Linked DNA regions of Phyllobacterium zundukense. The main gene of each other region encodes a partner of the protein of the gene in region 2 in a complex. Links are inferred from orthologs where the notes say so. Each region holds a gene or a part of one and is shown on either strand. Other genes may lie near its edges.

Region 1 (3,257 bases), 3.4 Mb from region 2 along the record:
GAATGCACCGTCGAGAACCCGATAGTCTTCGGTATTTCCTGTCGCCAGTGCCACGTCCATTGCTGAGACGATCTCAAACCAGACGCGACGCAAAGCATCTCGATTGCGGTCTATGGCCAGACCCAGGGCGGCGAGCTCAAGAATTGACCGTACCTCGGCAAGTTGAACAACCTGGTCAGCGTTCATTTCGAAGACGAAAGTGCCACGCTGGGGCTGAACATCGACAAGACCTTGACGCTTTAATTCAAGAATGGCCTCACGCACGGGTGTTTTACTGATGCCTAATTCCTGAGCGAGTGCCAATTCGGATAACGACTCGCCGCACTGCAGCGTCCCGCGAACGATACGCCCGCGAATGTACGCTGCAGCTTGCTCAGTCAGCGATGGCCCTCGTGCAACGGTCAGTGTCAAAATACACCTCCGATTGGCTCCACATCTAAGATATCATATCTTAGGCCGTCCGTGCCCAAATCTTTCGGAACCCAACAACGAGCTAAATCCGTAACAAAGTCTATGAGATTATCAAACGTCGCGGCTGGCCAAAAAGAAGCTGCAGATGCAATAGGCCTAAGTCAGATCGATTCGCTGAGGTTTATCATTCTTCCCCAAGGCCTCATGGTCGCGCTTCTCTCCGAAAAAATGATGATTCGAATCGAGGATGAGATTGGGGAAGAACGTATCTCAAGGATATGGAAGCGATAGTGAGTTTCAGCCGCCGTTACCCCCTGTGTTACCCGAAGGGCAAAATGCAAGGCGTTGGTGGCGAGGAGAGGGGGAGCTAAGTGCTTGAACGTAAATGGCGCGCCCGAAAGGATTCGAACCTCTGACCCCCAGATTCGTAGTCTGGTGCTCTATCCAGCTGAGCTACGGGCGCGTGCCACAAATGCGCGTTAGTCTGCGCAGCGCGGTTCGTAATCGGTTGAGAACTGAATTGCAAGCAGCTTTGGCAAAAAACCGCAACTATTTTGCACGGGATGATCACCCTGTGAATTCTTTGGCGGCTTAGCTGTTGGAATAGGGCGCTGCAGCGAAGGTCCTTCCACTTGAAATGAAGAGGCCCGGATTATACCGGGCCTCTTCACTGAACTGGGTCTTAGAGATTGCGGCCGATGGCCAGATATTTTTCACGCCGGTCTTGTCTCAACATGTCTCGATCCATGTTGCCCATGGATTTGAGCGCAACATTGATGATGTTGCCGGTTGCCTCGATCGCCGCTTCCTTGCCGCGGTGAGCGCCGCCGACCGGTTCGGGAATGATGCCGTCGATAATCTTCAGCTCGTATAGGTCCTGCGCCGTAATTCGCATCGATGTGGCAGCGTCCTTGGCCCGGGTGGAATCGTGCCAGAGGATCGAGGCTGCGCCTTCCGGTGAAATCACCGAATAGATCGAATGTTCAAGCATGTAGACGCAGTTCGCTGTGGCAATGGCGATAGCACCGCCCGAGCCACCTTCACCGATAATGACGGAGACGATCGGCACTTTCAGATTGAGACAGGCAGCCGTCGAACGCGCGATGGCTTCCGCCTGTCCGCGTTCTTCTGCGGCGATTCCCGGGAAGGCTCCCGCTGTATCGACGAGCGTGAGCACCGGCAGATTGAACCGGTCGGCAAGCTCCATGACGCGCACGGCCTTGCGGTAACCCTCGGGCATGGCCATGCCAAAATTGTGTTTCAGGCGGCTCTTGGTATCGTTGCCCTTTTCCTGTCCGATAACGGCAACGGCCTGGCCATTGAACCGGGCGAGACCCGCCTGGACCGCATCGTCATCGGCATAATTACGATCACCGGCCAGTGGCGTGAAATCAGTAAAGAGCTTGGAGATGTAATCGACGCAATGCGGGCGGTCCGGATGGCGGGCGATTTGCGCCTTCTGCCACGGCGTCAACTTGCGGTAGAGATCCCGCAGTGCCTCGGCAGACCTCTTCTCCAGCCGTACGATCTCGTCATTGGTATCGAGCGCGTCGCCCTCTTCCGCGAGCTTTTTCAGTTCGAGGATCTTGCCATCGAGATCGGCAACCGGTTTTTCAAAATCTAGGTAGTTGTACATGGACGAGGTGTCTGCCTGCAAAACGGTGGATTTTTCACGACCTAACTGGCTGTTGCCGAAGCGCATGTCAAGGAAGCAAGCCCGAGAACGCGTGTTGGCGGCGCAACTTATAGGGGGAATTCCGGCGAAGGTGTGGTGGCTACTTGGCTCTGCTCTCGCGTTTTATTGTTTTTGCAGGCGCGCGTACCTTGGCCACTTTCCGTCGCCTTTTCGGCTTGGGACGCTGCCAGCCGATCCACCGTCCTTCTCCTTCGTAGTTATGGAAACCGACCGCAGCCACATTGAGGCCGCGTTTCAGTTCATCGAGATCGAGCCCCGGCATCTGTTGGAGCAGCGCGGTTGGCAGATGATCGATATCGAGCCAGACTGAGTCGAAATAGATATGCTCCGGCCCGGTTTCGCCTTTCACCGTAAAAAACCATTGGCTCTCCATGGTGTCTCCGAACCACGGGTCGGGAAACATGGCGGGCGAGAAGACGAAGCCGAAGGCAGTGATTTCATCCCAGCGCCAGCTTTGCCGCCAGCCCATCGATCGTATCAAATGGCTGGAACGCGTGAATCCGGCTTCGTCAAAGCGCATCACTTCGCTGTCGAGTTGGACAGGCGGTGGCTCAGGTCCGGAAAACAATCTCTTCAACAGCTGCCACATGGACGTTCCAACGGTTCAATGGCTTACGCTTGAACCAGAAGCTTTAGGGTCCGAACCTTAGTCTGCCAGAGGATGGTGCTCCGTGACAAGGCGATGCAGCCGCTCCTCCATGACATGGGTATAGATTTGCGTTGTTGAAATGTCCGAATGACCGAGCAATTGTTGTACGGCGCGCAGGTCCGCGCCGTTTTGCAGCAGATGGCTGGCGAAGGCATGGCGCAGCACATGCGGGGAAATCGCCGATGTCTTCAAACCGGTCCGGGCAGCGAGCCCTTTCAATTCCCGCGCAAATACCTGCCGTGCCAGAAAGCCGCTTTCGGATATGGCCGGGAACAGCCACGGACTGCCGGACAGATTGGGCAGCGTATCGCGCAACGCCAGATATTTCGCCATGGCATCGCGCGCCTTTCCGGAGAGCGGGACCATGCGATCTTTGGAGCCTTTGCCACGCACCATCAGGAATCGATTGTCCGATCTGGCGACAGTGACGGGAAGGCCGACGAGTTCGGAGACGCGCAGACCCGTAGCATAAAGAATTTCGAGAAGCGCATGCAGACGCAG
Region 2 (3,166 bases):
TGTGGCAACAGCCTCGGCAATGACCATCCCCGCTCCAGGATTGTGTCCGCCATCGAGCCATATTTCCGATCCGGGAACCGCCAGATCCACCAGTTTTCCCTTGATAAGGCGCTGCATGCGTGCAGGCCATTCCACCGACGTCATCGCCGTCTCAACCGCATGTTCGGGGATGGTAAAGCCGGCGGTCTTGACTGCCTGGATGGCGGCGGCAGCGTTTGCCAGCTGATGGCGGCCGAGCAACCCTGGCAAGGGAAGATCCATCAGCCCGGTATTATCCTGATAGATCATTCGCCCGCGTTCCTCAAAGCTGAGGAAATCCTGGCCATAGACCGAGTATGGGCAATCGCGCCGCTCGGCGGTCTCGATCAGGACCATCCGTACGGCTTCCTCTTCCTGCGCCCCGATAACGACCGGACAGCGCGACTTGATGATCCCGGCTTTTTCCGCCGCGATAAGTTCGACACGGTCACCGAGATAGGGTTGGTGATCGAGCGAAATCGGCATGATGACGCTGACGGCAGGTTCGGGAATGACGTTGGTGGCGTCAAACCGCCCGCCAAGGCCGACTTCGAGGATAACGGCATCGGCGGGATGTTCCGAAAACAGCACGAAGGTGACAGCAGTCAGGATCTCGAAAACAGTGATTGCCTGCCCGGCATTGGCCTCAGCGACCCGCTTGACCGCTTCGGCCAGCACATCATCGCCGACGATCTTGCCGCCGCCCGGTGCCCCGAGCCTGTAACGCTCGTGCCAGCGCACCAGATGCGGGGAGGTATGGACATGAACCGTATAGCCAGCGGCTTCGAGCAGCGCGCGCGAAAAGGCGACTGCCGAGCCCTTGCCATTGGTGCCCGCCACATGGATCACAGGCGGCAGCCTCAGATGCGGATTACCCAGCGTGTCGAGAAGCCGGGTGATGCGGCCCAAAGACAGATCAAAGCCCTTGGGATGCAAGCCCAACAGCCGTTCTATCTCTTGTTCAGCACGCGACGGCATTGCACACCAGGCTTCCAAGGTCATCCAACAAAGAGAAAGGCATCAAGAATTGGTTTCAACCGGTACCGGTAATGCGGTAGCCAATCCGTCTGGCAATTCTTCGGGAGTTTCGGTCGCCGGTTCGCCCATCAGCATTTTCAACAGGCGTGCAATCGTCGATTTCAATTCCGTCCGTGGTACAACCATGTCGACCATGCCATGCGCCTTCAGATATTCGGCGCGCTGGAATCCTTCGGGCAGTTTTTCGCGGATGGTCTGCTCGATGACACGCTGTCCTGCAAATCCGATCAATGCACCGGGCTCGGCAATGTGAACATCACCCAGCATCGCGTAGGAAGCAGACACGCCGCCTGTCGTCGGATTGGTCAACACGACGATATAAGGCAGTCCGGCTTCTTTCAGCATTTCCACGGCGACGGTGGTGCGTGGCAACTGCATCAGCGAAAGGATGCCCTCCTGCATGCGTGCGCCGCCGGATGCAGCAAAGAGTATGAGGGGCTTCTTCTGGGCGATCGCGGTTTCGAAGCCCTTGATAATTGCTTCGCCCGCCGCCATGCCAAGCGAACCGCCCATGAAACTGAAGTCATGGATCGTGACGACGACCGGCAGACCCTCGATTGTACCAAGGGCGTTGATGATCGCATCATCCTGACCGGTCTTGGCACGATGCTCCTTCAACCGGTCGACATAGCGCTTTTCGTCGCGGAATTTGAGCGGATCGGTTGCGACCCTCGGCTGTTCGAGTGTTTCAAACACACCGTCATCGAAGAAAAACCTCAGCCGGTCCCTGGCAGGAATGCGCATGTGATGGCCGGAGGAGGGCACGACCCACTGGTTCTTCTCCAGATCCGTATGGAAGACCATTTCGCCGGATTCCGGGTCCTTGATCCACAGATTCTCCGGCATTTCACGACGACCAAGCATCGAATTGATCTTTGGCCGGACGTAATTCGTGATCCAGTTCATGATCGGTCCTGTTCTTCTCTCAAGAGGTTAGCTGATTTAAGGCTTCTACTCTGCAGCTGCAAGCCGCACGGCTCGCACGCCACTGGAAAGGCCCTGCACCATGGTGGCAACTGCTTCAGCCGGATCGGCCACCAGCGAGCCGTCGGGATTGATCGTATTGGCCACTGCATTGACGATTGCCGTGCCGACAACCACGCCATCTGCAGCGGAGCCGATGACCTTGGCCTGTTCCGCGGTCTTGACGCCGAAGCCGACCACGACCGGCAGGTCCGTGTGCTTCTTGATCCGCTCGACAGCGGCCGCGACCCTGCTTGTATCCGGCAGTGCCGAACCGGTGATGCCGTTCATCGATACGTAGTAGACGAAACCCGACGTGTTCTGCAAAACCTTTGGCAGGCGCTTGTCGTCGGTTGTCGGCGTTGCGAGACGAATGAAGTTGATCCCCGCCTTGATGGCAGGGATGCAGAGCTCCTCGTCCATTTCCGGCGGCAGGTCGACGATGATCAACCCGTCAATTCCGGACGCGACGGCATCTTTCAGGAAACGATCGACGCCATAGATATAAATCGGATTGTAGTAGCCCATCAGGACGATCGGTGTGGTGTCGTCGCCTGTCCGGAACTGTGCGGCGAGTTCCAGGGTCTTTGTCAGCGACATGCCCTTTTTCAGCGCGCGAAGGCCTGCTGCCTGAATGGCCGGGCCATCGGCCATCGGGTCTGAGAAGGGCACGCCGAGTTCGATAATATCCGAACCGGAGCGAGGCAACGCCTTCATGATCCTGAGCGACGTGTCGAAATCCGGATCGCCGCCCATGAAATAGGTCACGAGTGCCGGACGGCCTTCTGCCTTGAGGGCAGCAAATTTTCGGTCAATACGGGTCGCCATGATCAGATATCCATTCCAAGCAGTTGACCGACCGTGTGCACGTCCTTGTCGCCGCGGCCTGAAAGATTGACGATCATGATCTTGTCCTGTGCCATTTTCGGGGCAATCTTCACCGCATGGGCGATCGCATGGGCGGATTCCAATGCGGGAATGATGCCCTCGGCGCGGGTGGTCAACTGGAACGCGTCCAGCGCCTCGCCGTCGAGGATCGGTACATAGGAAACCCTGCCCGTATCACGCAGCCATGAATGCTCGGGCCCGACACCCGGGTAATCGAGACCAGCGGAAACCGAATGGCCATCGAGGATCTGGCCATCCT

The links.
Region 1: the proteins of accD (region 2) and BLM14_RS02060 are in contact, whole or in part, in a solved structure (PDB 8UXZ), measured with the Escherichia coli proteins. The link is inferred for Phyllobacterium zundukense from one-to-one orthologs.

What each region holds. Positions count from the first base shown.
Region 1 is NZ_CP017940.1:412,378-415,634, forward strand. Bases 71-3,003 are described here. They hold BLM14_RS02060 (acetyl-CoA carboxylase carboxyltransferase subunit alpha), read right to left. Parts: upstream 2,048-3,003; coding sequence 1,094-2,047; downstream 71-1,093. Other genes in these bases: BLM14_RS02045 (GntR family transcriptional regulator), read right to left, coding at 71-411; BLM14_RS02065 (hypothetical protein), read right to left, coding at 2,187-2,696; xerD (site-specific tyrosine recombinase XerD), read right to left, coding at 2,754-3,003. In the rest of the region: more of BLM14_RS02045, read right to left, coding at 1-70; more of xerD, read right to left, coding at 3,004-3,257. UniProt on the Escherichia coli protein: Component of the acetyl coenzyme A carboxylase (ACC) complex. First, biotin carboxylase catalyzes the carboxylation of biotin on its carrier protein (BCCP) and then the CO(2) group is transferred by the carboxyltransferase to acetyl-CoA to form malonyl-CoA.
Region 2 is NZ_CP017940.1:3,795,913-3,799,078, reverse strand. Bases 1-2,842 are described here. They hold accD (acetyl-CoA carboxylase, carboxyltransferase subunit beta), read right to left. Parts: upstream 1,963-2,842; coding sequence 1,039-1,962; downstream 1-1,038. Other genes in these bases: trpA (tryptophan synthase subunit alpha), read right to left, coding at 2,008-2,842; BLM14_RS18975 (bifunctional folylpolyglutamate synthase/dihydrofolate synthase), read right to left, coding at 1-996. Outside these bases: more of trpA, read right to left, coding at 2,843-2,847; trpB (tryptophan synthase subunit beta), read right to left, coding at 2,850-3,166.